2 regions of the Streptomyces sp. NPDC058671 genome follow, and region 2 is predicted to be linked to the other one. Evidence: riboswitches for the same ligand, from Rfam matches in the RefSeq annotation. Region 2 holds a riboswitch; the other holds the start of a gene.
What was found. Region 2 has a riboswitch for ZMP and ZTP ahead of ACFWV2_RS21075 (bifunctional 5,10-methylenetetrahydrofolate dehydrogenase/5,10-methenyltetrahydrofolate cyclohydrolase). Riboswitches for the same ligand answer to the same signal wherever they lie in the genome.
Positions count from the first base shown of each region.

Region 1: it holds a riboswitch for ZMP and ZTP, as region 2 does, so the genes downstream of both, glyA (serine hydroxymethyltransferase) here and ACFWV2_RS21075 (bifunctional 5,10-methylenetetrahydrofolate dehydrogenase/5,10-methenyltetrahydrofolate cyclohydrolase) in region 2, are expected to answer to the same signal.

Region 1 is NZ_JBHXSA010000022.1:49,889-58,324, forward strand. Features, by position in the region: gene trpS (tryptophan--tRNA ligase) at 1-283, opposite strand, end outside; gene ACFWV2_RS25355 (RNA polymerase sigma factor) at 397-993, shown strand; gene ACFWV2_RS25360 (hypothetical protein) at 986-1,855, shown strand; gene glyA (serine hydroxymethyltransferase) at 1,880-3,157, opposite strand; ZMP/ZTP riboswitch at 3,231-3,320, opposite strand; gene rocD (ornithine--oxo-acid transaminase) at 3,512-4,717, shown strand; gene ACFWV2_RS25375 (glutathionylspermidine synthase family protein) at 4,760-5,944, opposite strand; gene ACFWV2_RS25380 (hypothetical protein) at 5,959-6,258, opposite strand; gene ACFWV2_RS25385 (hypothetical protein) at 6,418-7,239, shown strand; gene ACFWV2_RS25390 (MFS transporter) at 7,229-8,047, opposite strand; gene ACFWV2_RS25395 (PLP-dependent aminotransferase family protein) at 8,386-8,436, opposite strand, start outside.
Region 2 is NZ_JBHXSA010000016.1:133,098-141,533, reverse strand. Features, by position in the region: gene ACFWV2_RS21090 (DEAD/DEAH box helicase) at 1-673, shown strand, start outside; gene ACFWV2_RS21085 (SWF or SNF family helicase) at 670-1,983, shown strand; gene ACFWV2_RS21080 (hypothetical protein) at 1,964-3,106, opposite strand; gene ACFWV2_RS21075 (bifunctional 5,10-methylenetetrahydrofolate dehydrogenase/5,10-methenyltetrahydrofolate cyclohydrolase) at 3,243-4,097, opposite strand; ZMP/ZTP riboswitch at 4,126-4,231, opposite strand; gene ACFWV2_RS21070 (alpha-ketoglutarate-dependent dioxygenase AlkB) at 4,674-5,318, opposite strand; gene ACFWV2_RS21065 (SDR family oxidoreductase) at 5,401-6,294, opposite strand; gene ACFWV2_RS21060 (flavodoxin family protein) at 6,364-6,990, opposite strand; gene ACFWV2_RS21055 (iron-containing redox enzyme family protein) at 7,232-8,275, shown strand; gene ACFWV2_RS21050 (flavin reductase family protein) at 8,278-8,436, shown strand, end outside.

The DNA.
Region 1 (8,436 bases), on a different contig from region 2:
AGCCGAGCTGCGCGTGCTCGGGGACGTGGCTCTGGACGAAGAGGGTGCAGCGCTCCGGGTCGAGACCGGCGGCGAGCAGCTGGGCGGCGGCGAGCCGGGTGTTGGCGCGCAGCTCGGCGGGGTCCTGGGGAACCGTGATCGCGTGCAGGTCGACGACCATGTAGAAGGCGTCGTGGGTCTCCTGGAGGGCGACCCACTGGCGCACGGCGCCGAGGTAGTTGCCGAGGTGGAACGAGCCTGCGGTGGGCTGGATTCCGGAGAGCACACGCGGTCGATGCTGCACGGCGGAGCCATTCCCCTGAGGGTGGAGGTGGGTGACGGGCGGGCTGTCAGAGGCCATGCACATCATTCTCTCAGGTGTGGGAACCGATCCCGGACTGCCGGTGTATCAAGAGTGTGAGGACGCGGGAGGGGGGCCTGGTCGCCGACGAGGCCGCGGTGATCGCACGGGTACGCGCCGGAGAGCCGGAGGCGTACGCGGTGCTGGTTCGCGCGCATACGGCGGTCGCTCTGAGGGCGGCGGTGGCGTGCGGCGCCGGCGCGGAGGCCGAGGACGTGGTGCAGCAGGCCTTCTTCAAGGCGTACCGCTCGCTGGGGCGGTTCCAGGAGGGGGCGGCGTTCCGGCCGTGGCTGTTGCGGATCGTCGTCAATGAGACCAGGAACACAGTGCGGGCGGCGGGGCGGCGGCGGGCCGTCGCGGACCGGGAGGCGGACCTGCTCGGCGGTGAGCCGCGGATACCGGAGTCGGCGGACCCGGCGGTCGCGGCCGAGGAGCGGGAGCGGAGCCGGCGGCTGCTCGACGCCCTGGACGGTCTCGGCGAGGACCACCGGCAGGTGGTGATCCACCGCTATCTCCTGGAGCTGGACGAGGCGGAGACGGCGCAGGCGCTGGGCTGGCCGAAGGGGACGGTGAAGTCCCGGCTGAGCCGGGCGCTGCGGAAACTGGGACTGGAGCTCGGCGAGGACCGGGAAGGAGGCGAGGGGCGTGGCTGACGAGGAGCTGCCGGACGAGCTGCGGGAGCTGGGACGGCGGCTGCGGGTGCCGGACGTGGACGGCGGGACGATGGCCGAGCGGGTGCTCGCACAGCTCCTCGCCGAGCGGGTGCCGACGCCGACGCCCGAAGGGGTGCCCGAAGGGGTGCCCGAGCAGGTGCCCGGGCCGGGCCGGCGACGGCGGTGGACGTCGGCGTGGGTCCCTGCGTGGGCCTCGGCGTGGGCGTGGGCGCGCGAGCGGTGGCGGGCGCTGGTCGCGGGCCTCACCGGGGTGCTGATCGTCCTGGTGCTGACCCCGCCGGTGCGGGCGGCGGTGGCGGAGTGGTTCGGCTTCGGCGGGGTGGCCGTGCGGTACGACCCGGAGGGGCGCCGGGTCCCGGACGGAGGCGCGGTGCCGGTGCCCGGATGCGCGGAGCCGGTGCCGTTGGCGGAGGCCGGGCGCAGGGCGGGCTTCGAGCCTCTGATACCGGGGGCGCTCGGCGCGCCGGACGCGGTCACGGTGACGGGGTCGGCCGAGCGGGGCCGGGCGGTGATCAGCCTGTGCTGGCGCGACGGGGGGCGGACGGTCCGGCTGGACGAGTTCCCGGCCCGCCTGGACATCGGCTTCGCCAAACAGGTCAGGACGCGACCGGAGTGGGTCGACCTCCCGGACGGCGCGCAGGGCTACTGGTTCGCGGCCCCGCACCTCCTGACGGTCCCGCTGACGGACGGGGCGGGCACGGCCTGGACCCACGAGGTCCGCACGGCGGGCCCCACGCTCCTCTGGACGAGGAGCGGGGGCGTGCGCACCTTCCGGCTGGAGGGCATACCGGACCGGGAGGAGGCCCGCCGGGCGGCGGAGTCCCTGGGCCCCGGCGGGTGACTGCCGGTCCGGTCCCTGGCGCGGTCAGACGGGGAGGCCCGGGGCCGGGTGCGCGCTCATCAGGTCGGCGACCTCGGCGCGGAGGGTGCGGAGGGCGTCCTCGTCGCCCGTGCCGGCCGCCGTGACGCCGCGGTCGATCCAGTCGGCGACCTGGTCCATGTGCTCGGGGGCCAGGCCGCGCGAGGTGAGGGAGGGGGTGCCGATGCGGATGCCGGAGGGGTCGAACGGCTTGCGGGGGTCGTAGGGGACGGTGTTGTGGTTGACGACGATGCCCGCCCGGTCGAGGGCCTTCGCGGCGATCTTGCCCGGGACCTGCTTGGGGGTCAGGTCCATCAGGATCAGGTGGTTGTCGGTGCCGCCGGAGACCAGGTCGAAGCCGCGGGCGAGGAGCGCCTCGGCGAGGGCCTTGGCGTTGGCGACGACGGCGTGGGCGTAGTCGCGGAAGGAGGGCTGGGAGGCCTCGCGGAGGGCGACGGCGATGGCGGCGGTGGTCTGGTTGTGCGGGCCGCCCTGGAGGCCGGGGAAGACGGCCTTGTCGAGCGCCTTGGCGTGCTCCTCGCGGGACATGAGCATGGCGCCGCGCGGGCCGCGCAGGGTCTTGTGGGTGGTCGTGGAGATCACGTCCACGTGCGGGACGGGGGACGGGTGGGCGCCGCCCGCGATGAGGCCGGCGATATGGGCGATGTCGGCGACGAGCACGGCACCGACCTCACGGGCGATCTCGCCGAAGGCGGCGAAGTCGATCGTGCGGGGCAGCGCGGTGCCGCCGCAGAAGATCACCTTCGGGCGCTCCTTGAGGGCGAGGTCGCGGACCTCGTCGAAGTCGATGAGGCCGTCGCCCTCGGAGGTCGCGGGGCGGACGCCGTACTGGACGCCGCGGAACCACCTGCCGGTGGCGGAGACGCCCCAGCCGTGGGTGAGGTGGCCGCCCATCGGCAGGGCCATGCCCATGACGGTGTCACCGGGCTCGGCGAAGGCGAGGTACACGGCGAGGTTGGCCGGGGAGCCGGAGTAGGGCTGGACGTTGGCGTGCTCGACGCCGAAGACGGCCTTGGCGCGCTCGACGGCGAGGGTCTCGACCCGGTCGATGATCTGCTGGCCCTCGTAGTAGCGGCGGCCGGGGTAGCCCTCGCTGTACTTGTTCTGGAGGACGGTGCCGGAGGCTTCGAGGACGGCGGCGGAGACGTAGTTCTCGCTGGGGATGAGGCGCAGGGTCTCCCCCTGGAGCCGTTCCTCGGCGTCGACGAGGGCGGCGAGCTCGGGGTCGGCGGCGGCGAGCGCGGGATGCTGCGGGGCGTTCATGCGGGGATCCTCCGGGGCGTCGGTGGGTCCCGGGGCGCTGCGTGGGAGGCGCGGCGCCACGCGGGACGAGGTCCCGTGACGCCCAGGCGGGCGGCGTCCCGTGTGGTTGCCGCGCACGGCTCCCCCGGGGTCGCTTCCCCGTGCGCCAGTCGCCGTGCGTGTTCTCAGAGTAGCGGGGGTCTCGTCGGTCCGGCCGGAGCGGGGACACGCGGTCACGGCCTGCCCGACACGACACCCGCGAAGGGCGCGCCGTGCGCGAGGTTTCCCCGCCCGGTGCGCGAGCGACGATAGAAACAGGGACCACAACCCCTTCGGCGGGTCCATCCCGCGAGCCGCAGGACGAACGGAGATCCCGTGTCGGGCACACAAGACGCGATCGCTTCGGCGGAGGCGCACAGCGCTCACAACTACCACCCCCTGCCGGTCGTCGTCGCTTCGGCGGACGGCGCCTGGATGACCGATGTCGAGGGGCGCCGCTACCTCGACCTGCTCGCCGGGTACTCGGCGCTCAACTTCGGGCACGGCAACCGGCGTCTGATCGACGCGGCGAAGGCCCAGCTGGAGCGGGTGACGCTGACCTCGCGCGCCTTCCACCACGACCGGTTCGCCGACTTCTGCGCCCAACTCGCCGAGTTGTGCGGGAAGGAGGCGGTGCTGCCGATGAACACCGGCGCGGAGGCGGTCGAGACGGCCGTGAAGACCGCCAGGAAGTGGGGGTACGAGGTGAAGGGCGTGCCGGACGGGCACGCGAAGATCGTGGTCGCGGCGAACAACTTCCACGGCAGGACGACGACGATCGTCAGCTTCTCCACGGACCACGAGGCGCGGGACCACTACGGTCCGTACACGCCGGGGTTCGAGATCGTGCCGTACGGGGACCTGACGGCGATGGAGGCCGCGGTCACCGAGAACACGGTGGCCGTGCTGATCGAACCGATCCAGGGCGAGGCGGGGGTCCTGGTCCCGCCGGCCGGTTATCTGGCGGGGGTGCGGGAGCTGACGCGCCGGCGGAACGTGCTGTTCGTGGCGGACGAGATCCAGTCGGGCCTCGGCCGGACGGGACGGACGTTCGCGTGCGAGCACGAGGGTGTGGTGCCGGACATGTACGTCCTGGGGAAGGCGCTGGGCGGCGGGGTGGTGCCGGTGTCGGCGGTGGTCGCCGACCGGGACGTGCTCGGGGTGTTCCGGCCGGGTGAGCACGGGTCGACGTTCGGCGGGAACCCGCTGGCGTGCGCGGTGGCCCTCGAGGTGATCGCGATGCTGCGGACGGGCGAGTTCCAGGAGCGGGCGGCGGAGCTGGGCGACCATCTCCACGCGGAGCTGGGGCTGCTCGTGGGCGCCGGCGCGGTGGAGGCGGTGCGCGGACGCGGGCTGTGGGCCGGCGTGGACGTCGCGCCGTCGCGGGGCACGGGCCGGGAGATCTCGGAGAAGCTGATGGAGCGAGGTGTCCTGGTGAAGGACACCCACGGCTCGACGATCCGGATCGCACCCCCGCTGGTGATCTCGAAGGAGGACCTGGACTGGGGTCTCGAACAGCTGAGGGGCGTGCTGTCGGACTGATCCGCCCCGCCGGCGCAGCGGCGGGGGCCTCTCCGGGAGGGGTCAGAGGATCACGTGCGGGAGGAAGCGGGCGTACTCGTCGGTGACGAGTCCTGCCGACTCCCGTATCCCGAGCCCCGCCGCCTCGTTCTCGACGACCCACGCGCCGAGCACCACCCGGTTGCCGTCGAAGTCGGGCAGCGGGGCCAGTTCCTGGTAGCAGCAGGGCTCCCCGTCCCGTACGAACGGTTCCGTGCCGGCGTCGTGGAGGGTGACGCCCGCGCCCTCGCGGCCGAGCAGCGGCTTGGCCGCCCAGCCGGTGGTCGAGGCGAGTTCACGCGGCCCGTCGAGGTAGGCGGGCAGCAGGTTCGGGTGGCCGGGGTACAGCTCCCAGAGGATCGCGAGGAGCGCCTTGTTGGAGAGCAGCATCTTCCAGGCGGGCTCGATCCAGCACGTGGTGCCGGTGCCGCCGCCGTTGTCGAGGGTGTCGAGGACGTGCCGGCCGAAGCGGTCGGTGGTGAGCCACTCCCACGGGTAGAGCTTGAAGCAGCTGCGGATGAAGCGGAGCCGGTCGTCCACGAAGCGGCGTGAGAGCCGGTCCCAGCCGATCCGTTCGACGGAGAGCGCCTCGGTGTCGAGTCCTGCCTGCTGGGCGGTCTCGCGCAGGTACGCGACCGTCATCAGGTCCTCGCCGAGTTCGTCGCCGTCGGAGTGGACGAAGTGGACGGGGCCCGGGGGCAGCAGGGACGCCTGGCGCTTCCAGGCGTCGACGAGCCGTTCGTGGAGGGAGTTCCACTGGTCGGCGCCGGGGAACCGCTCCTCCATCCAGAACCACTGCGGGCTGGCGGCCTCCACGAGCGAGGTGGGGGTGTCGGCGTTGTACTCCAGCATCTTGGCGGGGCCCGTACCGTCGTAGTGCAGGTCGAACCGGCCGTAGAGCGAGGGGAGTTCGGCACGGCGGTGCCAGGACTCGGCGACGAGGGCGACGAGCTTCGGGTCGGTGATCCCGAGCTCGGCGAACCGTTCCCGCTCGACGATGTGCGCGGCGGCCGCCAGGCACATCGCGTGCAGCACCTCGACGACCTCCTCCAGGGCCTCGACCTCGGGCAGGGTGAAGGAGTAGTACGCGCTCTCGTCCCAGTACGGGCGCAGCGAACCGTCCGGGTAGCGGGTCAGCGGGTAGACGAGCCCCTGCTCCTCCACCGTCTCCTGCCAGCCGGGCCGGGGCTCGATGGTGTGCCGTTCCATGTGCCAGGCCCTTCTCAGCCGCCGCCGGAACCGGAGCAGCCGAAGCCCCCGGTGTCGACGGCCTTCTTGTCGAAGCTGCCGCCGCTCACGCGGTTGTCGCGGAGGGAACCGCCGTAGTAGTACGAGCCCCGGTGGGTCGTGCTGTCGTCGTCGTCGTCGCGGCCACCGCCGCCGTCGCACTGGTAGCGGGGCAGTTCCTCCCGGGTCAGCGGGTCCACGCACCGCTTGTCCGGCTCGGAACCGCACGCGGTGATCGTCGCCGCGAGCACGCCCATCCCGCCGAGCACCACCGTGCTCGACCTCAGTCTGCGCATGTCCGTCGCCCTCCCCTTCACGGTCGCGACCTCCCCGGCCACGCTTGTCGCGTGCACGACTGTCGCGACCGCACAGTGTAGGCCGGTCGTTTCCGGCCGGGCCCCTCCAGGTGGGTTGTCCCGGGACAGCACACCTAGAGTCGTCATGTGCTTCTCGGGATGATGTGTGCGCTCGCCTCGTCCGTCTGCTTCGGCACGGCCTCGGTCCTCCAGGCGATGGCGGCCCGCGCCGCGACCCCCGGGACGGGCGGCGGTGTCGACGTCGCGCTGATGTGGCGGGCGCTGCGGCAGTGGCGGTACGTCGCCGGTCTCGCCCTCGACGGTCTGGGCTTCGCCCTGGAGGTCGTCGCCCTGCGGACACTGCCCATCTACGCGGTGGGCGCGGCCCTCGCCGCGAGCCTGGCGGTGACCGCCGTGGTCGCCTCCCGGCTGCTGGCGGTGCGGCTGAGCCGGGTGGAGTGGACGGCGGTGGCCGTGGTCTGCGCCGGGCTCGCTCTGCTGGCGCTCGCCGCCGGGGAGGAGGGGCACCGGGACGGTTCGGAGGCTCTCCGGTGGGCGCTGCTCGCGACCGCCTTCGGCGTGCTGCTCCTCGGCGTGGTGGGCGGCCGGCTGCCGGACCGGCCGCGGGCGCTGGTCCTGGGCCTGGGGGCGGGCTTCGGCTTCGGGGTGGTGGAGGTGGGGGTGCGGCTGGTCGACGGCATCGACTTCGCCGACCCCGCGGGGTACGCGCTGCTCGTGGGCGGTGCGGCGGCGTTCCTCCTTCTGACCTCGGCGCTCCAGCGCGGCTCGGTGACCACGGCGACGGCGGGCATGGTGCTCGGCGAGACGATCGGACCGGCGGTGGTGGGGGTGGTCTGGCTCGGGGACCGCACCCGCGAGGGCCTCGGGTGGCTCGCGGTCGTCGGCTTCGCGGTGGCGGTGGCGGGCTCCCTGACCCTGGCCCGTTTCGGCGAGCCCCCGGAGACGGCCGTCAGGTCCTGACCTCCTGAGCGGGGGTGGCGGCGGGGGCTTTCCGGGTGCTGCTGACGACATGGGGCGGCAGTACGCGTTCGGCGCACAGCAGGATGGCGGCGCCGGTGAGGACCATCACGGCGAGGACCGCCCACACGTGCCACCGCCCGGCATCGAGCAGGAAGCCCAGGAGCACGGGCGCGATGGTCCGGCAGACCGACCAGGACAGCTGGTGGACCGACAGGTAGCGCCCCCGCAGGTGATCGGGGGCAGCCTGGATCGCCAGGCCCTGTGCCGGGGCGGAGTGGACGAGTTCACCGGCGGTGTAGAGCACCGCGACCGCCAGGACGGCGACGAGGGCGCCGGTACCGCCGGTCAGCAGGGGAAGCGCCGCGAAGGCGGCGAAGGAGAGCGCGAAGACGACCGCGCCGGCCGCGGCCGTGCGGGTGCGTCTGCCGCGCAGGGTCAAGCGGGCGACGGGGACGCCGAGCGTGGCGACCAGGACGGTGTTGAGGGCGAACACGGCTCCGGCCAGGGCGTCGGGGATGCCGACGTCGCGGGTGAGGAAGATCGGCAGGGCGATGGCCTGGGTGGTGTAGCCGAAGGCGATCAGGAAGTTGGCGGTGGTGAGGAGCAGGTAGGGGCGGTCGGCGAGCACCTGCCGGTATCCGCCCCTGGGGCCGTCCGGTGCCCCGGGCCCGCCCGGGACGGCCGGGATCCGGGCCACCAGCACCGCGGCGACGGCGAACACCGCGGCCAGAAGCAGGGCGGCGCCGATGAAACCGGCGTTGCCGTTCCATGCCAGCATGCCCGCCGCCGCCAGGCTGCCGCCTCCCATGCCGGCGTTGCGCAGGCTGCGGTCCTCGGCAGATCCGTCGCCGAGAGCGACTCACGCGGACGCCTCATCACTCTCACCGCCGAGGGCGTCGAACTCACCGACGAACTCATCGCCGTCCACCTGGACAACCAGCGCCGACTCCTCTCCGGACTGGGCGCGGACGAGCAGACGCAGCTTGCCGACCTGCTCGCACGACTCGCCTCGACACTCCCCGAGGGCGAGGGCGAGGGTGGGGGCGAGGGCCGGCCGGACAGGACGACGCTCGCGCCACCCGAGCCTCGGTCGGCGTGAGCGCCCCGCGCACGACCCTCGTACGCATGAGCGCCGGCCATTGACGGTCATTCGGGAAGCACGCGTACGAGCGTGGCCAGGGCGCTCTGCCAGGCGCT
Region 2 (8,436 bases):
GACCCTCGCGGCGATCTCCGAGGCCGACGGCATGGCGCGGCGCGGTCTGGTCGTGAAGCTGCTGACGGGACTCAAGCAGATCTGCAACCACCCGGCGCAGTACCTCAAGGAGGAACGGCCGAGGATCGAGGGCCGCTCGGGGAAGCTGGAGCTGCTCGACGAGTTGCTCGACACGATCCTCGCCGAGGGCGCGTGCACCCTGGTCTTCACCCAGTACGTGGGGATGGCCAGGCTCCTGGAGACACACCTCGCCGCGCGGGGCGTGCGGACGCAGTTCCTGCACGGCGGGACACCGGTCGCCCAACGTGAGGCGATGGTCGCCCGTTTCCAGGACGGGGAGGTCCCGGTCTTCCTCCTCTCCCTGAAGGCCGCCGGTACGGGGCTCAACCTCACCCGCGCCGAGCACGTCGTGCACTACGACCGCTGGTGGAACCCCGCCGTGGAGGCCCAGGCCACCGACCGCGCGTACCGGATCGGGCAGGACCGGCCGGTGCAGGTCCACCGGCTGATCGCCGAGGGGACGATCGAGGACCGGATCGCGACCATGCTCGACCGCAAGAGGGAACTGGCGGACAGCGTCCTGGGAACGGGCGGGGACACGCCGCCGGAACTGACCGAACTGACCGACGCCGAACTGGCGGAGCTGGTGCGACTGCGGGGGGACGGACGATGAGCGGGTACGGACACGGGGACGAGGAGCGTACGTTCGCGGCGCTGCCGCCCGCTTCTGGCGGGGCCTTCACCCGGACCTGGTGGGGCCGCGCGTGGCTCAAGGCCCTGGAGGACACCGCGCTCGACGGCGCGCAGCTCAAGGCGGGACGCCGGCACGCGCGCGCGGGAGCGGTCGGCGCCGTGTCGGTACGGCCGGGCCGGATCACGGCGGTGGTCAAGGACCGCGACGGCACGCCGTACCGCGGTGACGTCCTGGTGCGGGAGTTCTCGGAGGAGGAGTGGGAACGGCTCCTCGACCTCGCCGTGGACAGCGCGGGCCACATCGCGGCACTCCTCGAACGGGAGATGCCGCCGCACCTGGTGGAGGACGCGGCGGCGGCCGGGCTCGATCTGCTGCCGGGGATCGGTGACCTCGATGCGGAGTGCGGCTGCGAGGCCTGGGACCACTGTCCGCACACCTCGGCGCTCTGTTACCAGGTGGCACGTCTGATCGATGAGGATCCCTTCGTCCTGCTGCTCATGCGGGGGCGCGGGGAGCGCACGCTGATCGACCAGCTGCAGACGCGCAGTGCTTCGCGTGCCGTGCGTGGCGGTCCGGACACGGACGACACGCCGGATGAAGGGACCGCCTCGGGCGCCGGTGGGATACCCGGCGTGTCGCCAGAGGAGGCGTACGCGGCGGAGTTCCTGCTGCCGCCGCTGCCCGATCCTCCGGTCGCCTCCGACGCGCCCGGGCGGTCACCGTCCCTGGACACGGAGACGGAGCCGGAACCCGGGATCGACCCGGCGGCGCTGGAGTTCCTGGCTTCGGACGCGGCGGCCCGCGCGCACCGGATGCTCGTCGACGCCCACGGGGCGGCGCCGCTCGACCCGCGTCTGACGGTCGCTCAGGATGCCGCACGGCTGGCGACGGCCTCCCCCGCGCCCTGGATCGCGGCGCGGCTCGCCACGGGTTCGGGCCGGACGCGGGCGGAGCTTGACCTGGCCACGCGCGCATGGCGGTTCGGTGGCGCGGCCGCCCTCGCCGTACTGGAGGAGGAGTGGACGCCGGACCCCGAGGCGCTCACCCGGGCCGGGGCCCGGCTCCTGGAGGCCTGGGAGGACGACGAACGGCCGGTGCTGCGGCGGGCGGGCGGCGCGCGGTGGACGGCGGTGGGCGCGGAGGCACAGCTGCGACTCGGCGAGGACGGACGCTGGTGGCCGTACCTCAAGTCCGGTGCCCGCTGGGCCCCCGCGGGTCCGCCGGACCGTGATCCGGCGACGGCTCTCGCCACGGCCTTCGCCGCCGGTGCTACAGGAGCGGGCGGCTGAGCTTGCCACCGGTGGCGGAGGGAGCGACCAGGCTGCAGGCCACGGTGGCCGAGCCGAGAAGATAGCTGGTCCGGTACGGGTACTGGACGAAGGTGGTCCAGCGCGTGCCGAGCGGCTGCAACGCGGCCTTGCGGCGGAGGGGTTCGCGGCACAGTACGGCCGCCGCCTCGCGGACCGCCGTGTCGGTGGCGAGGACTCCGGTCAGTCGGAGCCGGGAGACGAGTTCGGCGTGGTGCGGCGTGTCGCAGGAGCGTCGGAGGGCGGTGCCCGGCGCGTCGCGGTCGATGTCGAAGCAGTCGCCGACGCGCAGCGCCTCGAAGGAGACGGGCCGGGCCGGTGTGCGGTCGCGCGTGACGGTGCCGGTCGGCCGGGGTGTGGGCGCGGTGGTTCCGCCACGGGAGGGGGTCGGGGACACGCGCGTCACACTGCCGTCGGCGCGGGAGGGCGGGTGGGCGGGTCCGGTGCGGGTCGGTGCGCCGTCGGCGGTCGCGTCGGCCGTCACGGTGGCGTCCGACGGTGTGGCATCCGTCGGTGTGATGTCCGCGCGGGCGTCGGGTGCGCCGCCTCCGGGCGTACCGCTGTGTCCGCCGCGCGTGTCGCTCGCCTGGCCGTCGGTCGATGAGGTGGCGTTCCCGGCGTCGGAGGCTCGGGGCGAGGGCAAGCCGACCTGCTCACCGCCCGGTCGGCCGTCGTGAGCGAGGTCCTGCTCGGCCCCGCCCCGAACGACCACGAAGGCGCCCGCCACCAGCGCGGCCACCAGCAGCGGGACGACCGGCGCGCCGAACCACTGCGCGCGCCCCGCGGCCGGCACCGGCTTGGCCGCGCCGAGCCGGCCGAGGCGTGGCGACCACCCGGACTCGGCACCGGCGCGCGCGGCGAGGACGTCGGAGCCGTCCGGCGCGGCAAAGGCCGCGCGTTCGGCGGACGCGGGGGCCGGTGGGGCGGAGGCCGCGCGTTCGGCGGGGGAGGCGTCCGGTGGGGCAGGCGCGTCGAGGGCCGCGCGTTCGGCAGACGCCGCGGAGACCACGGGCTCGGCTGACGTCTCGGACGCCGTCGGTTCGGTCGAGCCGGGAGCGTCCGGTCGGCGGTGCGGCGGCGGGGTGGCGGGGGACGGGTGGGGCACGGGGTCCAGGTTCGCCCGTCGGGGGGCCCGCGGCCACCCTTTTTCGGAGGATGACCGCCGCCCGTACAGAACCGTGACAATCCCCTGCCGCGCTCCGGTCCGCCACCACCCCTGCCGTCGCCCCGTCATGACTCCCCTACAGGCCGAGCTGACGCTCCGCGCCCTCGACCGTCTGGGCGAGGAGCACGGCGATGGTCATGGGGCCGACGCCGCCGGGGACCGGGGTGATGAGGGAGGCGCGTTCGGCGGCCGTCGCGAAGTCGACGTCACCGACGTTGCCCGGGTTGTAGCCGGCGTCGACGACGACGGCACCGGGCTTGATGTCGGCGCCCTTGATGAAGTTCGGCTTGCCGACGGCCGCCACGAGGACGTCGGCCTCGCGGACGACGGAGGCGAGGTCCTCGGTGCGTGAGTGGCAGTAGGTGACGGTGGCGTCGCGGCCGAGGAGGAGCAGACCGGCCGGCTTGCCGAGGATGGCGCTGCGGCCGACGACGACGGCGCGCTTGCCGCGGAGTTCCACGCCGTACGCGTCGAGGAGACGCATGATCCCGCCGGGCGTGCAGGAGACGAAGCCGGGCAGTCCGAAGCCCATGGCGGCGAAGGAGGCCATGGTGACGCCGTCGACGTCCTTGGCGGGCGTGATGGCCTCGAAGGCGGCGCGCTCGTCGATGTGCGGGCCGACCGGGTGCTGGAGCAGGATGCCGTGGACCTCGGGATCCTCGGAGAGGGCGGTGATCGCGGCGACGAGCTCCCCGGTCGTCGTGGCGGCGGGCAGTTCGACGTGCCGGGAGCGGATCCCGGCCTTGGCGCAACGGTTCTGCTTCATCTTCACGTACGTCACGGAGGCCGGGTCCTCGCCGACGAGGACGGTCGCGAGACACGGCGTGACGCCGGTGCGGCGGGTGATCTCGGCGGCGCGGGCGGCGGTCTCCTCGACCGTCCGGCGGGCGAGGGCCGTGCCGTCCATGAGGGTGGCGGTGCTGGTGGACATGGCGACTCCTGGGCTTCGTCTCCGACGGGTTGTTCGCCCAGGCGCACGGCATCCGGACGGGCCCGCCGGGGGGCGCTCCCGCCGGGCCGCTCCCCGGTGGTGATCCACCTCAAGCGCCAGTCACGGCCCGGGGCCACTGTACGTGAGGGGGCGGGGGACCCTTCCTGACGGGTGCGGCTCGCCAAGCCGTGGGGGCTGAGAGACTGCCGGCTCCCGTCGTTCCCTCCTCGTGACGTCGGTACGGCCGCCCCGGGCGCGTCCGGCTCCGGACCCGCCTGTGCCACGGCCCGGGGCATCACAGCCCCGCCCGGCACACTCGCGGTCCCACCCGGCGGCGCACTCGCGCTGGCGCCCGGCTCCGTCGGGGCTCCCCCGCCCCGCCCGCGCGTGGCTCCTCCGCGCTCGATTCGGGACATGGCCCAGGAACTGGGGGACACCGACACTCTGCACGCCGTCGTCCTGGACAAGATGACGAAACGCCCTGAACTCGCCACGTACGCACGTCGGTGGTCTACGGGCACACGCGGAAGAAGGTCATCGGTCCGATGTGACGCCCAGGGCGAGGGTCGTGGCCCCTCAGGCGACGTCCCGCGGGCGGAACTGCACGCTGATCCGCGGGCCGACCGCACGGCTCGTCTTCGGGATCGCGTGGTCCCAGGTGCGCTGGCAGGAGCCGCCCATCACCACGAGGTCACCGTGGCCCAGCGGAAGTCGGAGCGCGGCGGGCCCACCACCGCGCGGGCGGAGAGCGAGGTCGCGCGGATCACCGAGGGAGAGGATGGCGACCATCGTGTTCCGCGTGGAGGAGCGACCGGTCCGGTCACCGTGCCAGGCGACGCTGTCGCGCCCGTCGCGGTACAGACAGAGGCCGGCCGTGACGAAGGGTTCGCCGAGCTCGGACGCGACATGGGCGTCGAGGGCGGCGCGGGCCGCGTCGAGAGCGGGGTGCGGCAGGGGCTCACCCTCGCGGTAGTACGCGAGCAGGCGCGGTACGGCGACGACGTCGTCGTACATCTTCCGCTCCTCGGCACGCCACGGCACCTGTTCGACGAGCTCCTCGAACAGAACGTCGGCGCCCTGGAACCACCCCGGCAGATGGTCGATCCAGGCCCCGTGCGCGAGGGTGGTCCGCCTGATCCCGTCGAACGGGCCGGGGCGGGGGTCGTCACCCTGGTCGAACAGGGAGCCCTGGAGGCCGGGGATCGGCCGTGGTGCGGTCATGGTCCCAGGATACCCGCACAACCGAACACCTGCTCGAATGTCTCCGTTCGCCCGAGCCCCCTGCACAGCGGCCTGCCCGGGTTCACGGCAGAGGCGTGCCGCCGGTCGCGTTGACGATCTCGCCGGTGATGTAGCTCGCCCCGGGCGAGGCCAGGAAGACGTACGCGGGCGCCATCTCCGCCGGCTGGGCGGCCCGGCCCAGGGGCGACTGGCGGCCGAAGTCCTCCGTGTCCGGCATCGTCGCCGGAATCAGCGGGGTCCACACCGGGCCGGGCGCGACCGCGTTCACACGGATGCCGCGCTCGGCCAGCATCTGCGCCAGACCGTGCGTGAAGGAGATGATCGCCGACTTCGTCATCGCGTAGTCGAGGAGGTGCGGGCTGGGCTGGTAGCCCTGCACGGAGGTGGTGTTGATGATGGAGCCCCCGCGCGGGATGTGGGGCAGGGCACTGCGGGAGAGCCAGAACATCCCGTAGAGGTTGGTCTTCATCACCCGGTCGAACTGCTCGGTGGTGATGGCCTCGATCCCGTCCGGTTGCGCCATCTGGTAGGCGGCGTTGTTGACGAGGACGTCGACGCGCCCGTGCTCCTCCACGGCACGGTCGATCAGGGCCGCGCACTGGCTCTCGTCACGGATGTCACAGGCGACGGGGAGAGCCTTGCGCCCCGCCTCCTGGACCAGACGCGCGGTCTCCGCGGCCTCCTCGTCCTCCTCCGGCAGGTAGGTGAAGACGATGTCCGCGCCCTCCCGTGCGAAGGCCAGGCAGACGGCCCTGCCGATCCCGGAGTCACCGCCGGTGACCACCGCCACCCGGTCGACGAGCACGTCGTGACCGCGGTACGAGTCCTCACCGTGGTCCGGACGGGGTCGCATGGCCTCGGTCGAGCCGGGGTGGTCCTGCTCCTGGTCGGGGAAGGGCGGCCGGGGGTGGCCGGTCACGGGGTCGGGGACGGGTGCTTGTTCCTGAGGGGACATCGGGATCTCCGTGCTCTGGGGCGTTGGACGTACTGCCTGGTGGTGCTGTGCTCCGGGGCGTCGATCACCTCAGGACGATGCCGGGTACGGCACCGACTTGAGGCGGCGGGCGAGGTGGGCGGTGTTGGCGGCGAGGGTCGCGGTCGTGGCCGCGGTCTTCTCCGGCGTCTTCTCGAGGTCCTGGTAGTCCGTCCCCTGCATGGCTTCACCGACCCAGTAGGTGACGGCGTTCGGCGCGAGGGAGAACCCGACGTCGTTGAGCCCCTGGAAGAGGTCGGCGCTCACCTTGTGCGCCCCGTCCTCGTTGCCCACGACACAGACCGCGGCGACCTTGCCGTAGGTCAGCATCCGGCCTTCCTCGTCGGTCTCGGAGATCTCGGCGTCCAGCCGTTCCATCACCCGCTGGGCGATGCTCGACGGGTGCCCGAGCCAGATCGGGGTCGACAGGACGAGGATGTCGCAGCCGAGGATCGTGTCGCGGATCTCGGGCCACGCGTCCCCGTCGCCCATGTCGGTCTTCACCCCGGGGCGTACGTCGTGGTCGGCGATCCGGATGATCTTGCCGGTCACACCGTGATCGCTGAGGGCGGCCATGGTCTGCTCGGCCAGCAGCTGCGAGCTGGAGGCGGCCGGGGAAGGGGAAAGAGTGCAGACGAGGGCGACGGCGCGCAGGGGTGTGGTGTCGTTGGCGTCCATGGCCACCCCCTACCCCCGACCCGAGGTCGTATCTCACCTTTCGGGGGACTCCGGCCCGGATGGCGAGGGAGGGGTGGGCCAGGCGGCGGTCTCCTGGTCGCGCCCGGGGCGCGGTGGCCGAATAGTGCCGTACAGAGCGGGTAGGCGGCCTGTTGCCCGTCGCCGAGACACGCGGGTGCACGGTTTCCGCCCGCCCACGGACGGGCCGCCCGCCACCGCCACCCGAGGACAGGAGCCTTCGATGACGTCGCTCAGCACGAGCACCCCGGACGCAGCCACCGCAGGCCCCCGCCTGGTCGCGGGGCGCGGTGACCTCTCGGGCGCCGTGGAGAGGGCCCTGCGGACGGGTCGGCCGCCGGCGTACACCGAGGGAAGCATCCGGCGGGCGGACCCCTGGGGTGAGGACCTGCAGCTCGCGCTGTACCTGCTGTACGAACTCCACTACCGGGGCTTCGAGGGCGTCGACGACTCCCGCGAGTGGGATCCGGACCTGCTGCGCCTGCGGCGGGAACTGGAGGAGCGTTTCCTCCAGGCGCTGCGCACCGCACTCCCCGACGCGCCCCGGTCCGTCGACGAGGCCTTCGCACCGCTGCTCGTCGAACCGGTCGATCCGGCCGACAGCGTCAGCCGCCACCTGGAGACCGACGGCGAACTCTGGCAGCTGCGCGAGTACGCGGCACTGCGCTCCCTCTACCACCTCAAGGAGGCGGACCCGCACGTCTGGGTCATCCCCCGGCTGACCGGACGGGCCAAGGCCGCGATGGTGGCCATCGAGTACGACGAGTTCGGCGCCGGTCACGCCGACCGCATCCACGCCCGGCTCTTCGCGGACCTCATGACCGACCTCGGCCTGGACACGTCCTACGGCCACTACCTGGACCACGCCGACGCGACGCTCCTCGCGACCGTCAACCTCATGTCGCTCTTCGGCCTGCACCGTGCCCTGCGCGGAGCGCTGGTCGGCCACTTCGCCTGTGTCGAGGTCACCTCTTCGCCCGGCTCCCGCCGGCTCGCCAAGGCGATGCGCCGGTGTGACGCGGGGCCGGCCGCCGAGCGGTTCTACACCGAGCACATCGAAGCCGACGCCGTCCACGAGCAGATCGTGCGGCGCGAGGTGATCGGCGGACTCCTCGTCGACGAGCCCGCGCTCGAACCGGACATCGCCTTCGGCTGCGCCGCGACCGTACTGCTCGACGACAGGCTCGACGCGCACATCCGCGAAGCCTGGGCTGCGGGCCGCTCCGCGCTCCGCAGCCCTCTGCCGGACGCGGACCCGAGGTCCTGAGCATGGCCGGCCTCGATACCTTCGCCGAGGTGCTCGACCACCAGATGTACGTCGTGACGACGAGGGCCGGGGACGAACGGGCGGGCTGCCTGGTGGGATTCGCCTCGCAGTGCTCGATCGACCCGCCCCTCTTCATGGTGTGGCTCTCCCTGGCGAACCGC